Regions from separate parts of the Enterobacter sp. 3U4 genome, predicted to be linked through region 4. Evidence: predicted binding sites of a transcription regulator. Region 4 holds the regulator's gene; each other region holds the start of a gene.
What was found. Region 4 encodes LexA, which represses DNA repair genes until DNA is damaged. Its sites were predicted from a motif close to TNCTGTATGTACATACAGNA; they were not measured.
Positions count from the first base shown of each region.

Region 1 (5,629 bases), 620 kb from region 4:
TTGATCATCGACCATCGTGGGCAGGGGCTATCCGGGCGCATGCTTCCGGACACTCACCGTGGGCACGTCGATCGCTTCAGCGATTACGTCGACGATTTTGCCGCGTTCTGGCAGCAGGACGTTCAGCCCGGTCCCTGGCGTAAACGGTACATCCTTGCGCACTCCATGGGCGGCGCCATTTCGACGCTGTTTTTGCAGCGTTACGCGCATCAGTGCGACGCCATTGCGCTCACCGCGCCGATGTACGGTATCGTCATCCGATTCCCCGACTGGATGGTGCGTCATCTTCTTGACTGGGCTGAGGGCTATCAGCGCATTCGTGAAGGTTACGCCATAGGCACAGGACGCTGGCGCGCGCTGCCGTTCGCCATCAACGTCTTAACCCACAGTCGGCAGCGTTATCGCCGCAACCTGCGCTTTTATGCCGATGAACCACGCTTACGCGTCGGCGGCCCGACCTGGCATTGGGTGCGGGAGGGTATTCTGGCCGGTGAGCAGGTGCTGGCGGGCGTAGGCGATGATGACACGCCGACGCTTCTGATTCAGGCGGAAGAAGAGCGTGTGGTGGATAACCGCATGCATGACCGGTATTGTGAACTGCGCGCTGTAGCCGGTCACCCTTGTGAAGGGGGTAAACCGCTGGTCATTCACGGCGCGTTCCATGAGATCCTTTTTGAAAAGGACGCTATGCGCTCAGTCGCGCTCAACGCCATTGTTGAATTTTTCAACAGGCATAATTGATTGTTGTTTTCCACCAGAGGCTGAAATTCCTATGTACCAGGTTGTTGCATCTGATTTAGATGGCACGCTGCTTTCCCCCGACCACACCCTGTCGCCGTACGCGAAAGAGACATTAAAACTCCTGACTGCCCGAGGCGTGAACTTTGTGTTCGCCACCGGCCGCCACCACGTGGACGTGGGGCAGATCCGCGATAATCTTGAGATCAAATCGTACATGATCACCTCCAACGGTGCTCGCGTGCATGATACCGACGGCAACCTGATCTTTACTCACAATCTGGATCGCGATATTGCCGCCGATCTGTTTGGCGTGGTGCACAATAATCCGGCTATCGTCACGAACGTTTACCGTGACGACGACTGGTTTATGAACCGCCACCGCCCGGATGAAATGCGTTTCTTCAAGGAAGCGGTATTCAACTACTCCCTGTACGAACCGGGTCTGCTTGAGCCGGAGGGGATCAGCAAGGTGTTCTTCACCTGTGATAGCCATGAAGAGCTGCTCCCGCTGGAACAGGCGATTAACGCCCGCTGGGGCGATCGCGTCAACGTGAGCTTCTCAACGCTCACCTGTCTGGAAGTAATGGCGGGTGGCGTCTCCAAAGGCCACGCCCTGGAAGCGGTCGCGAAACGTCTGGGCTTCGAGCTTAAAGACTGTATCGCCTTTGGTGACGGCATGAACGATGCCGAAATGCTGTCGATGGCGGGCAAGGGCTGCATCATGCAGAACGCACATCAGCGTCTGAAAGATCTGCACCCGGAGCTGGAGGTGATTGGTTCTAACGCTGACAACGCGGTACCGAAATACCTGCGCAAGCTGTTCCTTGAATAATCTTCATTTGATTGTTTATTGCTCAGATGTCAACTAAAGAGTTCGCTACAATGCCTCTCCTTCTTTCTGAGAGACAAGCATTGTGGCGCTACTCATTATCACCACTATCCTGTGGGCCTTCTCCTTTAGCCTGATTGGCGAATACCTTGCCGGTTCAGTCGACAGCTACTTCTCGGTGCTGATGCGCGTGGGATTGGCGGCGCTGGTATTCCTGCCGTTTCTGCGCACGCGCGGACAGTCGCTGAAAACGATCGTGCTGTACATGCTGGTGGGGGCGATGCAGCTCGGCATCATGTACTTGTTCAGCTTCCGGGCTTACGTCTATCTGTCCGTCTCGGAATTCCTGCTCTTTACCGTACTGACGCCGCTCTACATCACGCTGATATACGATCTGCTGAGTAAACGCCGTCTTCGCTGGGGATACCTGCTGAGCGCGGCGCTGGCGGTGATCGGCGCGGCGATTATTCGCTACGACAAAGTGAGCGATCACTTCTGGACCGGGCTGATGTTCGTCCAGCTCGCCAACATCAGTTTCGCCATCGGCATGGTGGGCTACAAACGCCTGATGGAAACCCGTCCGATGCCGCAGCATAATGCGTTCGCCTGGTTCTACATGGGAGCCGCGATTGTCGCGGTGGCGGCGTGGTTTATGCTCGGTAACCCGCAAAAACTGCCGACAACCACCGTGCAGTGGGGCGTTCTGGTCTGGCTGGGCGTGGTGGCGTCAGGGCTGGGGTACTTCATGTGGAACTACGGCGCGACGCAGGTCGACGCCGGTACGCTGGGGATCATGAACAACGTGCATGTCCCGGCTGGGCTGTTGGTCAACCTCGCCATCTGGCAGCAACAGCCTCACTGGCCAAGCTTCCTTATTGGGGGAGCGGTGATCCTGGCTTCGCTGTGGGTCCATCGCCGCTGGGTCGCTCCGCGCTCCGCACAAACGGAAGGTGGTCGCACGCGTGGTTCCGCGCTGAGCGAATAAACGCCTCCGTAATCGGCTGACGCTGCTCGCCATCGCGCACGGCGGCGTACAGTCGGCTCCACAGTCCTTCACCCAGGGTTTTGGTCACCACCAGACCCTGGCGTTCAAAGCTCTCTACCACCCAGTGCGGCAGCGCCGCGATACCCATTCTGGCCGCCACCATCTGAATCAACAGCAGGGTGTTATCCACGCTTTTCAGCTGTGGGCTAATGCCCGCGGGCTGCAGGAAGTGGCGCCAGATATCCAGACGACTGCGCTGGACCGGATAAATCAGCAGCGTTTCCGTCGCCAGGTCTTCCGGCGTGATGCGCGTTTTGGCCGCCAGCGGGTGGTCCGGCGCCAGCACCAGGCGCACTTCATAATCAAACATCGGCGAATAATGCAGGCCACTGCGCGGCAGAATATCGGACGTCATCACCAGATCCAGCTCGCCCTGCTGCAGCGAGGGCTGCGGGTCAAAGGTCACGCCGGATTTAAAGTCCATCTCCACCTGCGGCCACTTCTGGCGGAAGTTCTCAAGCGCGGGGGTCAGCCACTGAATACAGCTATGGCACTCAATGGCGATACGCAGCGTTGTCTGCTGCGGTTCGTTACACGCCTGCAGCGCGCTGGCGATCTGCGGCAGGACCTGATTCGCCAGCTGCAACAGGATCTCGCCCTGGGGCGTAAAGCGCAGCGGCTGGCTCTTACGCACAAAAAGACGGAAGCCGAGGCGTTGTTCCAGATCGCTGAACTGGTGAGAAAGGGCGGACTGGGTCTGGTGCAGCGTGGCCGCCGCCGCCGCGAGCGAGCCGCAGTTCCGCAACGCTTGTAGCGTTTTCAGGTGTTTTATCTCGATCATGAAAGTCCTTCACTTCGCCATGAACATTTTGCGCTTGAGGAATATACAGTACCTGCCAATTATAGAAGTGTAAACATCTGGACGTCTAAATAACGAATTTCACAAGGGGTACACCATGACAATCCGCAATCACACTCTCGGTTTCCCTCGCGTTGGCCTGCGTCGCGAGCTGAAAAAAGCGCAAGAAAGCTACTGGGCTGGGAACGCAACCCGCGAAGAACTGCTGGCGGTGGGACGCGAGCTGCGCGCCCGTCACTGGGAGCAGCAAAAACAGGCGGGCATTGACCTGCTGCCGGTGGGCGATTTCGCCTGGTACGACCATGTTCTGACGACCAGCCTGCTGCTTGGCAACGTGCCGGCTCGTCATCAGAACAAAGATGGATCGGTAGATATCGATACCCTGTTCCGCATCGGCCGTGGCCGTGCGCCAACGGGTGAGCCAGCGGCAGCGGCGGAAATGACTAAGTGGTTTAACACTAACTATCACTATATGGTGCCGGAGTTCGTAAAAGGCCAGCAGTTTAAACTGACCTGGACGCAGCTTCTGGATGAAGTGGACGAAGCGCTGGCGCAGGGCCACCAGGTGAAACCCGTGCTGCTTGGGCCGGTGACGTACCTGTGGCTGGGCAAAGTAAAAGGCGAGTCGTTTGACCGACTCAGCCTTCTGAAGGATATTCTGCCGGTCTACAAACAGGTGCTGATTGAGCTGGGCAAACGCGGCATTCAGTGGGTGCAAATCGACGAACCCGCGCTGGTGCTCGAACTGCCGCAGGCATGGCTCGATGCCTTCAAACCGGCGTATGACGCGCTCACCGGTCAGGTAAAACTCTTGCTGACGACCTATTTTGAAGGCGTGACGCCGAACCTGAACACTATTACCGCGCTGCCGGTGCAGGGCCTGCATGTAGACTTTGTACACGGTAAAGATGATGTGCTGGAGCTGCACAAGCGCCTGCCCGCAGACTGGCTGCTGTCCGCTGGCCTGATTAACGGTCGAAACGTCTGGCGTGCCGATCTCACCGAGAAATACGCACAAATAAAAGACATCGTCGGCAAACGTGAGCTATGGGTGGCCTCTTCCTGTTCCCTGCTGCACAGCCCGATCGATCTGAGCGTGGAGACCCGCCTGGATGCCGAGGTGAAAAGCTGGTTTGCCTTCGCCCTGCAAAAATGCGAAGAGCTGACGCTGCTGCGCGACGCGCTGAACAGCGGCGACACGGCGGCGATTACCGAATGGAGCGCCCCGATCCAGGCGCGTCGTCACTCGGCACGCGTGCACAATCCGGCGGTGGAAAAACGCCTGGCGGCCATCACCGCCCAGGACAGCCAGCGTAAGAGTCCGTATGAGGTGCGCGCCGAAGCGCAGCGTGCCCGCTTCAACCTGCCTGCGTGGCCGACCACTACCATTGGTTCCTTCCCGCAAACCACCGAAATCCGCGGCCTGCGTCTGGACTTCAAAAAGGGCAACCTGGATGCGAATCACTACCGCACCGGTATCGCCGAACACATCAAGCAGGCGATTATCGAGCAGGAGCGGCTGGGGCTGGACGTGCTGGTGCACGGTGAGGCCGAGCGTAACGACATGGTGGAATACTTCGGTGAGCACCTTGACGGCTTCGTCTTTACACAGAACGGCTGGGTGCAGAGCTACGGCTCCCGCTGCGTGAAGCCGCCGGTGGTGATCGGCGACGTCAGCCGTCCGGAAGCGATCACCGTGGAGTGGGCAAAATACGCGCAGTCCCTGACCGACAAGCCGGTAAAAGGCATGCTTACCGGTCCGGTGACGATTCTTTGCTGGTCCTTCCCGCGCGAAGACGTGACCCGTGAAACTATTGCGAAGCAAATCGCGCTGGCGCTGCGTGATGAAGTGGCGGATTTGGAAGCCGCAGGCATTGGTATTATTCAGATTGACGAACCGGCCCTGCGCGAAGGCTTGCCGCTGCGCCGTAGCGACTGGGATGCTTACCTGCAATGGGGCGTGGAGGCGTTCCGCATCAACGCCGCGGTGGCGAAGGACGACACCCAGATCCACACCCACATGTGTTACTGCGAATTTAACGACATCATGGATTCGATTGCCGCGCTGGACGCCGACGTAATCACCATCGAGACATCGCGCTCAGACATGGAGCTGCTGGAGTCGTTTGAAGAGTTCGACTACCCGAATGAAATCGGGCCGGGCGTGTACGACATTCACTCCCCGAACGTGCCGAGCGTGGAGTGGATTGAAGCC
Region 1 is NZ_CP136665.1:4,345,712-4,351,340, forward strand. It holds gene pldB (lysophospholipase L2) at 1-741, shown strand, start outside; gene yigL (sugar/pyridoxal phosphate phosphatase YigL) at 773-1,573, shown strand; gene RVY89_RS20675 (carboxylate/amino acid/amine transporter) at 1,656-2,555, shown strand; gene metR (HTH-type transcriptional regulator MetR) at 2,443-3,396, opposite strand; gene metE (5-methyltetrahydropteroyltriglutamate--homocysteine S-methyltransferase) at 3,512-5,629, shown strand, end outside.
Region 1: a site for LexA is predicted at 3,428-3,447, ahead of metR (HTH-type transcriptional regulator MetR). Genes of this name have one in related genera too.

Region 2 (5,629 bases), 1.3 Mb from region 4:
GCGAATGTTTTCGGTTTCCGCTTCACCGCGGCCAAAAATGCGCAATGTCTCCATGCCGCGAAGACGATCGAGGAAATGGCCGCTCAGGCGACCCAGTGCCAGGAAGTTACGGCGGTTGGCATCCGCTGCCCCCATCCCGACCAGCGCCATAAACAGCGGGATCAGCGGGGCGGTGCCCATCAGAATCAGCGCAGCCATCCAGTTCACCGGGAAGATGGCGACCACGATCAGCAGCGGAACGAAGACGGCAAGGGCCATCTGCGGAAGATAGCGCGCGTAGTAGTCGTGCATATCGTCAATCTGCTCAAGGATCAGCGTCGCCCAGCTACCGGCCGGCTTTCCCTGGATCCACGCGGGCCCGGCTTCCTGAAGACGATCGAGCACCTGACGGCGGATCTCGTAGCGGATGTGCTGTCCGGCGTGAAAACCGACGCGCTCACGCAGCCATACCACCCAGGCGCGCAGAACAAAAATCAGGATCAGGACAATAAAGGGCAGCAGGAGCGCTTCGCGCGGGATGTTCTCCATGATCATGTGATTAAGAATGCGGGCCAGCAGCCATGCCTGGGCAACAATCAACAGACCGCTGACGAAACCCAGGAAACGGGAAATCGTAAGCCAGCGGCGGGAAATAACGCTTTGCTGTTTCAGCCAGCGTGTTAACTCTTGTTGACGGGTTTTTTCCATTGCGTACTTTGCAGGTGACGTTATTAGAAATTGGGCAGCGCAATGTTACAACGGGGAGACAATAAAGGCGACTTATCGCCGCCTTTATTTACGTTTGTTACTGACTTGTAAAGATTATTTACCTTGTTCAGCCAGTCCATCGAGGTAGCATTCAGCGTCCAGCGCGGCCATACAGCCGGTGCCCGCAGAGGTAATTGCCTGACGATAAATGTGATCCATCACGTCGCCGGCCGCGAATACGCCCGGGATGCTGGTTTGAGTCGCATTACCGTGAATGCCGGACTGCACTTTGATGTAGCCGTTTTCCAGCTCCAGCTGACCGTCGAAGATTGCGGTGTTCGGGCTGTGACCGATGGCCACAAACAGACCCGCCACTTCCAGCGTTTCGACGTTATCGGTGTTCTGGGTATCACGGATACGCAGACCGGCAACGCCCATCTGGTCGCCTGTCACCTCTTCCAGGGTGCGGTTGGTATGCAGCACGATGTTGCCACTTGCCACTTTATCCATCAGACGTTTGATCAGGATCTTTTCTGCGCGGAAGGTTTCGCGACGGTGAATCAGGTGCACTTCAGAGGCAATGTTCGCCAGGTAGAGTGCTTCTTCCACAGCGGTGTTGCCGCCGCCGATGACCGCGACTTTCTGATTGCGGTAGAAGAAACCGTCGCAGGTTGCGCAGGCAGAGACGCCGCGGCCTTTGAACGCTTCTTCAGATGGCAGACCGAGGTAACGGGCAGAGGCACCGGTGGCGACGATCAGCGCGTCGCAGGTGTATTCGCCGCTGTCGCCCGTCAGGCGGAACGGACGGTTCTGCAGATCGACCTTATTAATGTGGTCGAACAGAATTTCGGTTTCGAATTTGGCGGCATGCTCGTGCATACGTTCCATCAGCAGCGGCCCGGTCAGGTCGTTCGGGTCCCCTGGCCAGTTTTCCACTTCGGTGGTGGTGGTCAGCTGACCGCCTTTTTCCATACCGGTGATAAGTACCGGGTGCAGGTTAGCGCGTGCAGCATAGACCGCTGCGGTATATCCCGCAGGTCCAGAACCAAGGATTAGCAGCTTACTGTGTTTGGCCGTGCCCATGAGATCCCCATTGTTGTTGGCAGACATTTGGCTGGATTGTAGGGAATTTGTTGCCGTAAAAAAAGAGCACAGCAATTTTGATATCAATCTGTGTAATAGCCACGGACGATGAATGAGGCGCTATAACATCACATTTTTCCAGAAAAGCGGTCGTTTGTAAGGCAATAAAATGAGGATTAATACCCTGCCGCAATGAATATCCGGCATGTTGTACTAAAAAAAGATGTTTTGCTTTGACAATCCCCTGCGCTTTTGCGAAAACATTCAAGGAAGAAAAAAAACCGCGTTAACCGTATGCCGCATAGGCATGCACGTAAATGCCATTTTTACCGGGTCAGTGAAATCTACGCATGGCGTGGACAGACGCCATACGTGATGTCGGTGACTGCCTTCGGGCAACGGTCTTCTTACCAACAGAACCCGAATCCGCATCGCGTCTATAACATAATCAGGCGATGTGATGACTAACGGGTACAGGCTCTGAACAGTGATGTGCACAGGGTCCAGGCAGGAGTAGGGAAGGAATACAGAGAGACAATAATAATGGTAGATAGCAAGAAGCGCCCTGGCAAAGATCTCGACCGTATCGATCGTAACATTCTTAATGAATTGCAAAAGGATGGGCGTATTTCCAACGTCGAGCTTTCAAAACGTGTGGGACTTTCCCCGACGCCGTGCCTTGAGCGTGTGCGCCGACTGGAAAGACAGGGTTTCATTCAGGGCTATACGGCTCTGCTGAACCCGCATTATCTGGATGCCTCACTTCTGGTATTTGTTGAGATTACTCTGAATCGTGGTGCGCCGGATGTGTTTGAGCAATTTAACGCCGCTGTACAAAAACTTGAAGAAATTCAAGAGTGTCACCTGGTGTCCGGTGATTTCGACTACCTGTTGAAAACCCGTGTGCCTGATATGTCCGCCTACCGTAAGCTTCTGGGGGAAACCCTGCTGCGTCTGCCAGGCGTGAACGACACCCGTACCTATGTGGTGATGGAAGAGGTCAAACAGAGCAATCGTCTGGTTATTAAGACGCGCTAACACGGAACAGGTGCAAAATCAGCGTAGTTTGATTACACTCCTGTTAATCCATACAGCAACAGTGCCGGGGAGTCCCGGCGCTGTTGTCCGTTTTAGCAAAAAGGCAGGAAATGCCTGATACCTGGAGAGCCTTTTTTGAGCCAGGAATACACTGAAGACAAAGAAGTCACACTATCGAAGCTAAGCAGCGGACGTCGTCTCCTCGAGGCTTTGCTGATTGTTATTGCCCTTTTTGCCGTCTGGCTGATGGCTGCCTTACTCAGTTTCAACCCCTCAGATCCCAGCTGGTCACAAACTGCATGGCATGAGCCTATCCATAATTTAGGCGGTGTCCCCGGTGCCTGGCTTGCGGACACGCTGTTCTTCATTTTCGGTGTGATGGCCTACACCCTTCCCGTCATTATCATTGGCGGATGCTGGTTTGCATGGCGTCATCGTCAGAACGATGATTACATCGACTATTTTGCCGTATCGCTGCGCCTGATTGGCGCGCTGGCGCTGATCCTCACCTCGTGCGGGCTGGCGGCAATCAATGCGGATGATATCTGGTACTTCGCCTCTGGCGGGGTGATCGGCAGCTTACTCAGTTCTGCGCTGCAGCCTATGCTACACAGCAGCGGGGGCACGCTGGCGTTGCTGTGCATTTGGGCGGCCGGGCTAACGCTGTTTACCGGCTGGTCCTGGGTTAGCATTGCCGAGAAAATTGGTAGTTTTATCCTCACTATTCTGACCTTCGCCAGCAACCGTACCCGCCGTGACGATACGTGGGTTGATGAAGACGAGTACGAAGAAGAAGAGGAAGATAACGCACCTGTGCAGCATCGCGAGTCTCGTCGTGCGCGTATTCTGCGCGGTGCGCTGGCGCGTCGTCAGCGTGTTGCTGAGAAATTTGCCAACCCCCTGGGCCGTAAAACCGATGCGGCGCTCTTCTCCGGTAAACGCATGGATGAAGACGAGCAGGTGGCGTATCGTGCTGCGGGTGTCGCAGTCGATCCTGACGATGTGCTCTTCTCCGGCAGCCGGGCCACGCCTGGTGACTTCGACGAATACGATCCGCTGTTAAATGGCCACTCGGTTACCGAGCCGGTTGCGGCAGCCGCAGCCGCGACGACCGCTGCGCAGGCGTATGCCGCGCCAGTCGATGCAGTGATGCCATCCGCGCCGGTTTCGCCGCCGGAATCCGTTATTCAGCAGCCTCAGGTTGACTGGCAAACTGCGCCAGGCGTTCATACGCCGGAGCCTGTTATCGCGCCTGAACCTGAAAGCTACATCCCCGTGCAGCAGGAGCAGTGGCAGCAGCCTTATCAGCCGCCGCAGCCTGCGTATGAGCCGCAAGATTACCCGCACTATGAACAGCCTGTGGCCCAACCTTATCAGGAATATGCGCCTGAACCGGTTGAACCCGTGCAGCCTTATGTAGAGCCGCAGCCTGAACCTGAAATCGTGGAAGAGGTAAAACCCTCTCGTCCACCAATGTATTATTTTGAAGAAGTCGAAGAGCGTCGTGCGCGTGAACGCGAGCAGCTTGCTGCCTGGTATCAGCCTGTACCTGAACCGGTGCAGGAGCCAATTGCGAAAGCGCCTTCTGTTTCCGTTCCACCGGTCGACCCGACACCTGCTGTTGCACCCGTAGCGGAAAGCGTGAAGCAGGCTACCGCGGCCGCTGCAGTGGCTGCACCTGTCTTTAGCCTGGCAACCGGAGGGACGCCACGTCCTCAGGTGAAGGAGGGGATTGGTCCACAGCTGCCTCGTCCTAACCGCGTTCGCGTACCAACCCGCCGTGAACTTGCCTCTTATGGTATCAAGCTGCCTTCCCAGCGTATGGCCGAAGAAAAAGCGCGCGAGCCTGAGTACGAAGATGACGCCGATGAAATGCAGCAGGATGAGCTGGCCCGTCAGTTCGCCGCGCAGCAGAATCAACGCTACGGTGAAGAATATCAACACGATGAACCGCTGCTTGAAGACGAAGATGACGCAGCAGAAGCGGAATTAGCGCGCCAGTTCGCCGCCACCCAGCAGCAGCGCTATTCAGGTGAACAACCGGCTGGTGCAAATCCGTTCTCGCTGTCTGATTTTGAATTCTCACCCATGAAGGATCTGGTGGATGATGGCCCGAGCGAGCCTTTATTTACCCCGAGCGTGATGCCGGAAGCAGAGCCTGTACGCCAGCAGCCAGCACCACAGGGCTATGTGCAGCCGCAACAACCTGTTCAGCAGCCGTACGCGCAACCGCAGCAGCCACCACAGCCACCACAGCCGCCGCAGTTCCAGCAGCCTGCGCCTCAGCCGCAGGAGAGCCTGATTCACCCGCTGCTGATGCGTAACGGTGACAGCCGTCCGCTGCAGCGTCCAAGCACGCCGCTGCCGTCTCTGGATCTGTTAACGCCGCCGCCGTCAGAAGTGGAACCGGTTGATACCTTCGCACTGGAGCAGATGGCGCGTCTGGTTGAAGCCCGTCTGGCTGATTTCCGCATCAAGGCGGACGTGGTGAACTACTCACCGGGTCCGGTGATCACCCGTTTTGAACTGAACCTGGCACCGGGCGTTAAAGCGGCGCGTATTTCTAACCTATCCCGCGACCTGGCGCGTTCTCTCTCGACCGTTGCGGTACGTGTGGTGGAAGTGATTCCGGGCAAACCTTACGTTGGCCTTGAGCTGCCGAACAAGAAACGTCAGACCGTCTACCTGCGTGAAGTGCTGGATAACACCAAGTTCCGCGATAACCCATCTCCGCTGACCGTGGTGCTGGGTAAAGATATCGCGGGCGATCCGGTCGTGGCAGACCTCGCAAAAATGCCTCACCTGCTGGTCGCGGGTACTA
Region 2 is NZ_CP136665.1:2,405,486-2,411,114, reverse strand. It holds gene cydD (heme ABC transporter permease/ATP-binding protein CydD) at 1-687, opposite strand, end outside; gene trxB (thioredoxin-disulfide reductase) at 802-1,770, opposite strand; gene lrp (leucine-responsive transcriptional regulator Lrp) at 2,314-2,808, shown strand; gene RVY89_RS11525 (DNA translocase FtsK 4TM domain-containing protein) at 2,944-5,629, shown strand, end outside.
Region 2: a site for LexA is predicted at 2,847-2,866, ahead of RVY89_RS11525 (DNA translocase FtsK 4TM domain-containing protein). Genes of this name have one in related genera too.

Region 3 (5,629 bases), 680 kb from region 4:
CGTTGTGTTGGGGCTTTCGGTTCCGATTAACAATCTGGTGTACAACTTCGTGCTGCGGGACGGCGCGCTGGTGGAAGGGGTTGATCTCAGCTTCCTGAACTTCATCACCTTTATCGGGGTGATCGCGGCGCTGGTGCAAATACTCGAGATGATCCTCGATAAGTACTTCCCGTCGCTGTACAACGCGCTGGGGATCTTCCTGCCGCTGATCGCGGTGAACTGCGCCATCTTTGGCGGCGTCTCGTTTATGGTTCAGCGTGATTACAACTTCAGTGAATCCGTGGTGTACGGGTTTGGTTCCGGCATCGGCTGGATGCTGGCGATTGTCACCATGGCGGGGATCCGCGAGAAAATGAAATATGCCAACGTGCCTGCGGGTCTGCGCGGCTTAGGGATCACCTTTATCACCACCGGTCTGATGGCGCTGGGCTTTATGTCCTTCTCCGGTGTGCAGCTATAAGGGCTAACAGATGGAAATTATTCTTGGCGTGGTGATGTTCACGCTGATTGTACTGGTGCTGTCAGGACTCATTCTGGCGGCGCGGGCGAAGCTGGTGAATTCCGGCGACGTGGTGATTGATATTAATGACGATCCGCAGAATCAGATCCGCACGCCTGCGGGTGACAAACTGCTCAACACGCTCTCAGGGAACGGTATTTTTGTCTCCTCAGCCTGCGGCGGCGGCGGCTCCTGCGGACAGTGCCGCGTGACGGTAAAAGAGGGCGGCGGCGATATTCTGCCCACCGAGCTGGCGCATATCACTAAGCGTGAGGCAAAAGAGGGCTGCCGTCTGGCCTGCCAGGTCGCAGTGCGTCAGAACATGAAGATTGAGCTGCCGGAAGAGATCTTCGGCGTCAAAAAATGGGAGTGCGAGGTTATCTCCAATGATAACAAAGCCACTTTTATTAAAGAGCTGAAGCTGCGGGTGCCAGAAGGGGAAGATGTTCCGTTCCGCGCCGGAGGATACATTCAGATTGAGTGTCCTGAGCATACCGTCGCCTATGCGGACTTCGACGTGCCGGATGAATACCGCGCCGACTGGGATAAATTCAATCTCTTCCGCTTTGTATCAAAGGTAAAAGAGCCGACGCTGCGCGCCTACTCGATGGCCAACTACCCGGAAGAGAAGGGCATTATCATGCTCAACGTGCGTATCGCCACGCCGCCACCGAATGTCCCGGATGCGCCGCCGGGCGTGATGTCGTCATACATCTGGTCCCTGAAGCCGGGAGATAAAGTGACCATCTCCGGTCCGTTCGGGGAGTTCTTCGCGAAAGATACCGACGCGGAAATGGTCTTTATCGGCGGCGGTGCCGGTATGGCCCCGATGCGCTCGCACATTTTTGACCAGCTCAAGCGGCTCGGCAGCAAGCGTAAAATCAGCTTCTGGTACGGGGCGCGCTCGCTGCGCGAAATGTTCTACGACGACGAGTTTGAACAGCTGGCGCGTGAAAACCCGAATTTTACCTTCCACGTTGCGCTCTCCGATCCGCAGCCGGAAGATAACTGGACGGGCTACACGGGGTTCATCCACAACGTGCTGTATGAAAACTACCTCAAACAGCACCCGGCGCCCGAGGACTGCGAGTTCTATATGTGTGGTCCGCCGATGATGAACGCCGCCGTGATTAAGATGCTGAAGGATCTCGGCGTCGAAGATGAGAACATCATGCTTGATGACTTTGGAGGCTGATGATGCTGACCTTTCTGGCAACCTTTGTGGTTTTTGTGCTTGTCATCTTCGGCATGTCGTTAGGCTGGATCGTTAAGCGGAAAAGCATTCAGGGCAGCTGCGGCGGTATTTCCTCCATTGGTATGGAGAAGGTCTGCGACTGCCCGGAACCGTGCGACGCCCGCAAAAAACGCATGGCGCGCGAGCAGCAGCGCATCATTTAATCTGCCAGGTCGGGTAAGGCAAAGCCGCCACCCGACAATTCTCACGCCTACTTCTCAATCCTCATTTATTTACTGTATACTTATCCAGTAATGAGTGAGGGCTTACTATGCGCAAAATAATCCATGTTGATATGGACTGCTTTTTTGCCGCAGTGGAGATGCGTGACAACCCGGCGCTGCGGGAAATTCCCATCGCCATTGGCGGCAGCCGCGTTCAGCGTGGTGTCATCAGCACCGCCAACTATCCTGCGCGCAAATTTGGCGTGCGAAGCGCCATGCCGACGGCGATGGCCTTAAAGCTTTGCCCTCATCTCACGCTTCTGCCCGGCCGGTTTGAAGCCTATAAAGAGGCTTCCCTTCACATTCGGGAAATCTTCTCCCGCTATACCTCTCTGATAGAGCCGCTGTCGCTGGACGAAGCCTATCTGGATGTGACCGACAGCGTGCACTGCCACGGCTCCGCCACGCTGATGGCTCAGGAGATCCGCCAGACGATTTTCAACGAGCTGAACCTGACGGCGTCTGCGGGCGTCGCGCCCGTTAAATTCCTTGCCAAAATTGCCTCGGATTTAAATAAGCCCAACGGCCAGTACGTCATCACGCCGGAAGAGGTGCCTGCATTTTTAAAAACGCTGCCGCTCGGCAAAATCCCCGGCGTGGGGAAAGTTTCCGCCGCAAAGCTGGAAAGCATGGGGTTACGCACCTGCGAAGACGTGCAGCGCAGCGATCTCGCCATGCTGCTTAAGCGCTTTGGAAAGTTTGGCCGCGTGCTGTGGGAGCGCAGCCAGGGGATTGACGATCGCGATGTGAACAGCGAACGGCTGCGGAAATCCGTCGGCGTTGAGCGCACCCTCATTGAAGATATTCATGACTGGTCTGAATGCGAAACTATTATCACGGAACAGCTTTACCCCGAGCTGGAACGACGCTTAAGCAAGGTGAAGCCGGACCTGCTCATCGCCCGACAGGGCATCAAGCTCAAATTCAACGACTTCCAGCAGACCACGCAGGAACACGTCTGGCCGCGTCTGAATAAAGACGATCTTATCGCGACGGCAAAAAAGGCATGGGAAGAGCGCCGGGGCGGGCGAGGGGTGAGGCTGGTGGGATTGCACGTTACGCTGCTGGATCCGCAGTTAGAGCGGCAGCTGGTATTGGGATTGTAAAAAAGCCCGGAGCGCTACGCTTACCGGGCCTGCGTTTTTCACCCTCTCCCTTTGGGAGAGGGCTGGGGTGAGGGAATTACTTAGCAGGGATCGCCTTCAGCAGTTCAGTCAGCAGCGTCCAGTAGTGACCAACGCTTTCGATATGAACCTGCTCATCCGGCGAGTGCGGACCGGTAATGGTTGGCCCGATAGAAACCATGTCCATGTCCGGATACGGTTTCTTGAACAGACCACATTCCAGACCCGCGTGGATCACCTGAATGTTCGGCGTGCTGTTGAACAGACGCTGATAGGTTTCACGCACCAGCGCCATCACCGGAGAACTTGCATCCGGCTGCCAGCCCGGGTAGCTGCCTTTTGCTGACGTTTTCGCGCCCGCCAGCGTACCCAGAGATTCCAGCATGCTCACCACGTACTCTTTACCGCTGTCGATAAGGGAACGGATCAGGCAGATGATCTCCGCGCTGTCGTCGCCCATGGTCACCACGCCCACGTTCAGTGAGGTTTCCACCACGCCTTTCGCCACGTCAGAGTTGCGGATCACGCCGTTTGGCGTCGCGTTCAGCAGTTGAACGAAGGTGTCACGAGACTGCGCGGTCAGCGCGGCTTTATCTGTAGAAACAGATTCCAGCACCACGGTCAGGTTTTTCTCTTTCGCCGACAGTTCGTTTTTCAGGATATCCAGGTATACGGTGGAGAGTTTTTTCAGCTCGTCCGCTTTTGCCGCTGGAACCGCTACGGTGGTGAATGCTTCGCGCGGAATCGCGTTGCGCAGGGTACCGCCGTTGAAGTCCACCAGACGCAGATCCAGCTCGGCCGCATGGCCTGCCAGGAAGCGAGCCAGCAGCTTGTTGGCGTTGCCCAGACCCAGGTGAATATCGCCGCCGGAGTGGCCGCCTTTCAGCCCTTTCAGCGTCAGCTTGAAGGTCTGGAAACCGGCAGGAATCGCTTCGCGCGACAGTGGCAGGGTAGAGATGAAATCAATCCCGCCCGCGCAGCCCATGTAGATCTCACCTTCTTCTTCAGAGTCGGTGTTGATCAGAATATCCGCCTGCAGCCAGTTCGCCTGCAGACCGAACGCCCCGTCCATGCCCGCTTCTTCGGTCATGGTCAGCAGCACTTCCAGTGGACCATGCTCAACGCTGTCGTCGGCCAGCACGGCCAGCGCAGAGGCCATACCGATGCCGTTATCCGCGCCCAGGGTAGTGCCGCGCGCTTTCACCCAGTCGCCGTCGATGTACGGTTGAATCGGGTCTTTGGTGAAGTCGTGAACGGTGTCGTTGTTCTTCTGTGGCACCATGTCCAGGTGCGCCTGCAGCACAACCGGTTTACGGTTGTCCATGCCTGCGGTGGCAGGTTTGCGGATCAGAATGTTGCCAACCTGGTCACGTTCCGCATGCAGACCTTTTTCCTTCGCCCAGCCCATAATATGTTCGGCAAGCTGTTCTTCGTGGTAGGAAGGGTGTGGAATGGAGCAGATTTTGGCAAAAATATCCCACAGCGGCTGCGGAGATAGTTGAGACAGTTCAGACACGATAAGTCTCCTTGTCGAGGCGCTGCAAACAGGGTTGCAGGTCACAGGGTTAGCAGGTTAATAGTTACCACAAGTCAGGCTTGCGAGATGAAACTGAGAATACCACTTTCTCTGCTGGCTGGTAGCATAAAGCATGTAAAAACTCAGGCAGAGGGCGCTAAACACTGGTTTTTAGTGCGTCAGATCTCTATAATCTCGCGCAACCTATTTCCCCCTCGAACACTTTTTAAGCCGTATAAAAACAGGCTGGGACACTTCACATGAGCGAAAAATACGTCGTCACCTGGGACATGTTGCAGATTCACGCACGCAAACTGGCTGCGCGTCTGATGCCTTCCGAACAGTGGAAAGGCATTATTGCCGTCAGCCGTGGCGGTCTGGTACCGGGGGCGCTGCTGGCTCGTGAGCTGGGTATTCGTCATGTCGATACCGTCTGCATCTCCAGCTATGACCATGACAACCAGCGTGAGCTGACCGTGCTGAAACGCGCGGAAGGCGACGGTGAAGGCTTCATCGTTATTGATGACCTGGTGGATACCGGCGGTACTGCGGTCGCTATCCGCGAAATGTATCCGAAAGCACATTTCGTCACTATCTTCGCGAAGCCTGCTGGCCGCCCGCTGGTTGACGATTACGTGATTGATATCCCGCAGGATACCTGGATTGAACAGCCATGGGATATGGGCGTGGTCTTCGTACCGCCGATTTCAGGCCGTTAATACCAGTACGTAACTTTACACGCCCGGCTATGCCGGGCGTTGTTCTTTTTGGACTGCCACGCGTTACAATAGTCTCCATATGACGTATTCATGGAGGCAACGCAATGACGCAGGCGAATCTCACCGAGACACTTTTCAAACCCCGTTTCAAACACCCTGAAACGTCGACGCTGGTGCGTCGCTTTAATCCGGGTACCCAGCCTGCCGTCCAGTCCGCGTTAGACGGCAAAAACGTGCCTCACTGGTATCGTATGATTAACCGCCTGATGTGGATCTGGCGCGGTATCGACCCCCGTGAAATACTTGACGTGCA
Region 3 is NZ_CP136665.1:3,046,904-3,052,532, reverse strand. It holds gene nqrE (NADH:ubiquinone reductase (Na(+)-transporting) subunit E) at 1-460, shown strand, start outside; gene nqrF (NADH:ubiquinone reductase (Na(+)-transporting) subunit F) at 471-1,694, shown strand; gene nqrM ((Na+)-NQR maturation NqrM) at 1,694-1,897, shown strand; gene dinB (DNA polymerase IV) at 2,005-3,063, shown strand; gene pepD (cytosol nonspecific dipeptidase) at 3,140-4,597, opposite strand; gene gpt (xanthine phosphoribosyltransferase) at 4,858-5,316, shown strand; gene frsA (esterase FrsA) at 5,421-5,629, shown strand, end outside.
Region 3: a site for LexA is predicted at 1,968-1,987, ahead of dinB (DNA polymerase IV). Genes of this name have one in related genera too.

Region 4 (5,629 bases):
TAGCCGCACCGGCGTTGTTAATGCGCACCATCAGCTCGGACGCGATGCCGTTGACCGTTGGCGTCAGCCAGGCCGGGCGAATCGCCTCGATAGGATCGATGGATTCGCGCCACTCGGGAACGTGATGGTTCAGGTACGTCATTAACGGCATTGGTTCGCCGAAGTTCACGTAGCCCTGACCGAGATTGCGTAGCTTGCTCAGGCCGCGCAGCATCTGCGGCAGGCTCTCTTTCTCTTTGGTCGCACCGCGCAGCTCTTTGGCATACGTGCCCACTTCCATCACGTGCTCATAGCCAATGTAGATTGGCACAAGCGTGATGGGACGGGTTCCTCCGCGCAGCATCGCCTGGATGGTCATCGACAGCGTGCCGGTCTTCGGATCGAGCAGACGTCCGGTACGGGAACGACCGCCCTCAACGAAGTACTCGACGGAATAGCCGCGGCTAAACAGCTCGCCCAGATACTCGCGGAACACGGTGGAGTAGAGCTTGTTGCCCTTGAAGGTACGACGAATAAAGAAGGCGCCCAGGCGGCGGAAAATCGGACCTGCTGGCCAGAAATTCAGGTTGATACCGGCAGCAATGTGCGGCGGTACCAGCCCCTGGTGATAGAGCACGTAGGAAAGGAGCAGGTAGTCCATGTGGCTGCGGTGGCAGGGAACATAGACAATCTCATGGCCATCATGCGCCAGTTGGCGTACACGCTCGGCGTTATGAACGTTGATGCCCTGATACAGGCGGTTCCAGGTAAAACCGAGAATGCGATCGGACAGGCGAATCATCTCGTAGGAGAAGTTCGCTGCAATCTCTTCCATCAGCGCAATGGCGTTCTGCTGGGCTTTCTCATGCGAAATTTTCTTGCTGCGCGCTTCGTCTTCAACGGCGCGGGCAATCGCTTTGGATGCCAACAGCTTGTTGAACAGATCCTGACGCGCCGGGAGACGCGGCCCTACGGCAGCCAGGCGCTGACGGGCGAAGTGCATACGCGCCACGCGCGCCAGTTTTTGCGCGATGATCTTGTCCGTGCCGTGCTCGTCCGCCATTCGACGCAGCGAAACGGAAGGGGAGAAACGCACGAAGCTGTCGCGTCCCAGCCAGGAGACCGCGAAGAACTTCTGGATGCCGTTAAGCATGCGCAGCGGCGGATTCTCTTCACCTTTTTCACGGCCCGGACGACGACCAAACATCACCGATACCGGCACCATCTGCACATCCAGATCGGGATTGCTGCGGTGCAGGTCGAGATAGTCGTGGAACAGCTTGATGGACTCTTCTTTTGGCGTGTAATAGGTAAACACGCGAGGTCCACCGTGAATGAACACGTAGCGCGGCAGCAATGTACCGTCAACTTCCAGCGGTTCAAGCGGGTCAGGTAAATCATGCGCCAGACACTGGGCGCGAAGCGTCAGTAAGTCAGCCTTCGAGTTATAAGGCAAAACGTACATAATGGGACGTGACGTATCGAGCCCCAATTCCAGCGCGGGTTCTGCTGGGATAGACTTGCTTTTTACCAGGATGCTTAATGGTAAATTAAGTAATTTGTAGTAAATTCGTGGCCAGCCGGACATAAACGATGTAAAGCCTCTGGTTAATAATGCAATTGCGGCGCAAGGATAACAGAAAGCGCGCAAAATTTCTGTTGTTACCCGTCATACTTCAGGCTGTAGCGAAACGCGCTACAGTTCCTGTTACTGACGCTTTTTTTCATAAAAGGTTCTTTTAATGGCCAATAATACCACTGGGTTAACGCGTATCATCAAAGCCGCCGGTTATTCATGGAAAGGTTTCCGTGCCGCGTGGATCAACGAAGCCGCCTTTCGCCAGGAGGGCGTCGCCGCTATCATCGCGGTGATCGTCGCCTGTTTCCTTGATGTTGATGCTATTACCCGCGTACTTCTTATCGGTTCCGTGCTTCTGGTGATGATAGTGGAAATTCTTAATAGCGCTATTGAAGCCGTTGTTGATCGCATTGGTTCCGATTTCCACGAGCTTTCTGGCCGCGCAAAAGACATGGGCTCTGCTGCCGTGTTGCTGGCGATTATCACTGCCGTTATCACCTGGGTCACGCTGCTTTGGTCACATTTCCGATGAGCCTCGAGGAATAATTAAGTCCCTGGTTTTTTGTGCAGTTTTTGGTTCCAAAATCGCCTTTGACTGTATATACTCACAGCATAACTGTATATACACCCAGGGGGCGGAATGAAAGCGTTAACGACCAGGCAACAAGAGGTGTTTGATCTCATCCGGGATCATATCGGCCAGACGGGTATGCCACCCACGCGTGCGGAAATCGCGCAGCGTCTGGGCTTCCGTTCTCCGAATGCTGCTGAAGAACACCTGAAAGCGCTGGCGCGTAAAGGCGTGATTGAGATTGTTTCAGGTGCGTCACGCGGCATCCGCCTGCTGGTGGAAGAAGAGACGGGCATTCCGCTGATAGGCCGTGTTGCTGCTGGTGAGCCTTTACTGGCTCAGCAGCACATTGAAGGCCATTACCAGGTCGATCCTGGCATGTTCAAACCGAGCGCTGATTTCCTGCTGCGCGTTAGCGGTATGTCGATGAAAGACATCGGCATTCTTGACGGCGATCTGCTTGCGGTGCACAAAACGCAGGATGTGCGAAACGGCCAGGTGGTTGTGGCGCGCATTGATGACGAAGTGACGGTTAAGCGTCTGAAAAAACAGGGTAACAGCGTACAGTTGCTGCCTGAAAACAGCGAGTTTTCACCCATTGTGGTCGATCTCCGCGAACAGAACTTCTCTATCGAAGGACTGGCGGTTGGGGTGATCCGCAACGGTGAATGGCTGTAACCTCTTCCCGACAGGCTATGGCACCGCTGTAGCCTGATTCATTCCCCACTCCCGGTATTTTTTCATGTCACTGCTGACGGCATCCGATAAGGCATTGTGGCGTCTTGCTCTGCCGATGATCTTCTCCAATATTACGGTTCCCTTGCTGGGTCTGGTCGATACTGCCGTTATTGGTCATCTTGATTCGCCTGTTTATCTTGGCGGCGTGGCGATTGGCGCGACGGCAACCAGCTTCCTGTTTATGCTGCTGCTCTTTTTGCGCATGAGCACCACCGGGCTCACGGCACAGGCTTATGGTGCAAAAGATCCGCTGCGTCTGGCGCGCGCGCTGGTGCAGCCGCTGATCCTCGCGCTTGGCGCGGGGGCGTTAATCGTTTTATTACGTACTCCCCTGATCGACCTTGCGCTCCATGTTGTTGGCGGCAGCGAGGCGGTATTAGAGCAGGCGCGACGTTTCCTTGAAATCCGCTGGCTCAGCGCACCCGCCTCGCTGGCTAACCTGGTTCTGCTCGGGTGGCTACTGGGCGTGCAGTACGCCCGTGCACCAGTGATTTTGCTGGTGGTAGGCAACCTTCTCAACATTGTGCTGGATGTCTGGCTGGTAATGGGCCTGCATATGAACGTGCAGGGCGCGGCGCTGGCGACGGCAATTGCCGAATACGGAACCTTTATCATTGGTCTGTGGATGGTCTGGCGCGTGCTGGCGATGCGCGGGATCTCCCTTGCGCAGCTCAAAACCGCATGGCGCGGCAATATCCGTAAGCTGCTGGCCCTCAATCGTGACATCATGCTGCGCTCGCTGCTGCTTCAGCTCTGCTTCGGCGCGCTGACGGTTTTCGGGGCTCGGCTGGGGCCAGAAATCGTTGCGGTCAATGCAGTATTGATGACGCTTCTGACCTTTACCGCCTACGCGCTGGACGGTTTTGCCTATGCGGTTGAAGCGCATTCCGGACAGGCGTACGGCGCGCGCGAAAGCGGGCAGCTTCGGGACGTCTGGCGGGCAGCCTGCCGTCAGTCTGGGCTGGTGGCGCTGGCGTTCGGCCTGGTTTACGCCTGCTTTGGTGAGCAGATCGTTGCATTGCTTACGTCTCTTCCTGCGCTGCGCGAGCTGGCGAGCCACTATCTCATCTGGCAAGTCGTCTTACCGGTGGTCGGCGTCTGGTGTTATCTGCTGGACGGCATGTTTATTGGTGCGACGCGCGGGGCTGAAATGCGCAACAGCATGGCGGTCGCAGCGGCAGGGTTTGGCCTGACGCTGCTAACGCTTCCCTGGCTGGGTAATCACGGCTTGTGGCTGGCCCTGGCCGTTTTCCTCTCGCTGCGAGGGATATCGCTGGCTTTTATCTGGCACCGCCACTGGCAAAACGATACCTGGTTCTCTTCACGTCACGATATATCGTGACGGTTAAAGATTCCGAATATGAAATCAACTGCCGAATCCTTAACTACAATAATTATCACGTCCAGCAGAAAAGAACGTAACGGACGTTACGACCCGACGCTTAACTAAGAGGACACGATGATGAATAAAGATGAAATCGGCGGCAACTGGAAGCAGTTCAAAGGTAAAGCGAAAGAAAAGTGGGGTAAGCTGACCGATGACGATATGACCGTCATTGAAGGTAAACGCGATCAGCTTGTCGGTAAAATTCAGGAACGTTACGGCTACGCGAAAGATCAGGCGGAAAACGAAGTCAAAGACTGGGAAACCCGTAACGACTACCGCTGGTAACGCTGAATAACCCACAGGGCGGCTCAAGGCCGCCTTTTCTTTTGCCGTTAACGCGGCTTTTTCTTCACCAGAATAGAGTGGTCGTGCTGACAGGCGTCCTGATGACGGCAGGCTTCCACTTCCACGCACGCGGAACAGAGCCCGTGCGCCTCAATCACGTTATGACGCAGGGCAAAACCCATTTTCGCCGCCAGCGTATGCATAATATCTTCCACGCCTTCCGCTGCCTCTTCTTTCACCACGCCGCAACGGTCACAGATAAACATCGCCGACGTGTGGGTGGGCTGATCGAACAGATGGCACAACACATAGCTGTTTGTGGACTCAACTTTATGCACGAATCCTTGTTCCAGCAGGAAATCCAGTGCGCGATAGACGGTCGGTGGTTTCGCCTGCGGCTCGCTTTCGCGGAGCAGGTCGAGCAGATCGTAGGCGCTGATAGCACCCTGCTGCAGGCTCATCAAACGTAAGACTTCAAGGCGCTGCGGAGTCAGGCGCACATTGCGTTGCGCACACAGCTTTTCGGCCTGCGCTAACAGCTCTTTTGTGGACTTATCCATTTAGCACCCCGGATGTTATAGGACGGAAAACCCCCACTTTATCATGTTCTGCTAAAAACGCCGAGATCCGCCAGTCTGTGCTATACCTGACCCATTGCAAACCGGGAAATAAACAATGAAAAAACCTGACTGTATTCGGCACTGGCGCGACGTGGAAGGCGCGGATGATTCGACCTATCCAGATAGCGATGAGCTTTTTTCTATCGGCGCCCCGTTGGCTCGCAAGCTTGGGCTCGGGCGCATTGGTATCCATCATGAGCGTTTACCGCCCGGGCGCAGGACGTCCTACCCGCATGCGGAAAGCGATGAAGAAGAGTTCATTTATGTGCTCGAAGGTTATCCAGAGGCGTGGATTAATGGCTATTTATGGAAGCTTGAACCGGGCGACAGCGTGGGGTTTCCTGCCGGAACCGGGATCTGCCACACCTTTATCAACAACACGGAGGAAGAGGTGCGGTTGCTGGTCGTAGGCGAGGCCAACAAGAAGCACAATCGCATCTACTACCCCCTCAACCCGGTGTATGCCGCCA
Region 4 is NZ_CP136665.1:3,723,567-3,729,195, reverse strand. It holds gene plsB (glycerol-3-phosphate 1-O-acyltransferase PlsB) at 1-1,567, opposite strand, end outside; gene RVY89_RS17790 (diacylglycerol kinase) at 1,722-2,090, shown strand; gene lexA (transcriptional repressor LexA) at 2,199-2,807, shown strand; gene dinF (MATE family efflux transporter DinF) at 2,872-4,209, shown strand; gene RVY89_RS17775 (CsbD family protein) at 4,330-4,539, shown strand; gene zur (zinc uptake transcriptional repressor Zur) at 4,587-5,099, opposite strand; gene RVY89_RS17765 (cupin domain-containing protein) at 5,215-5,629, shown strand, end outside.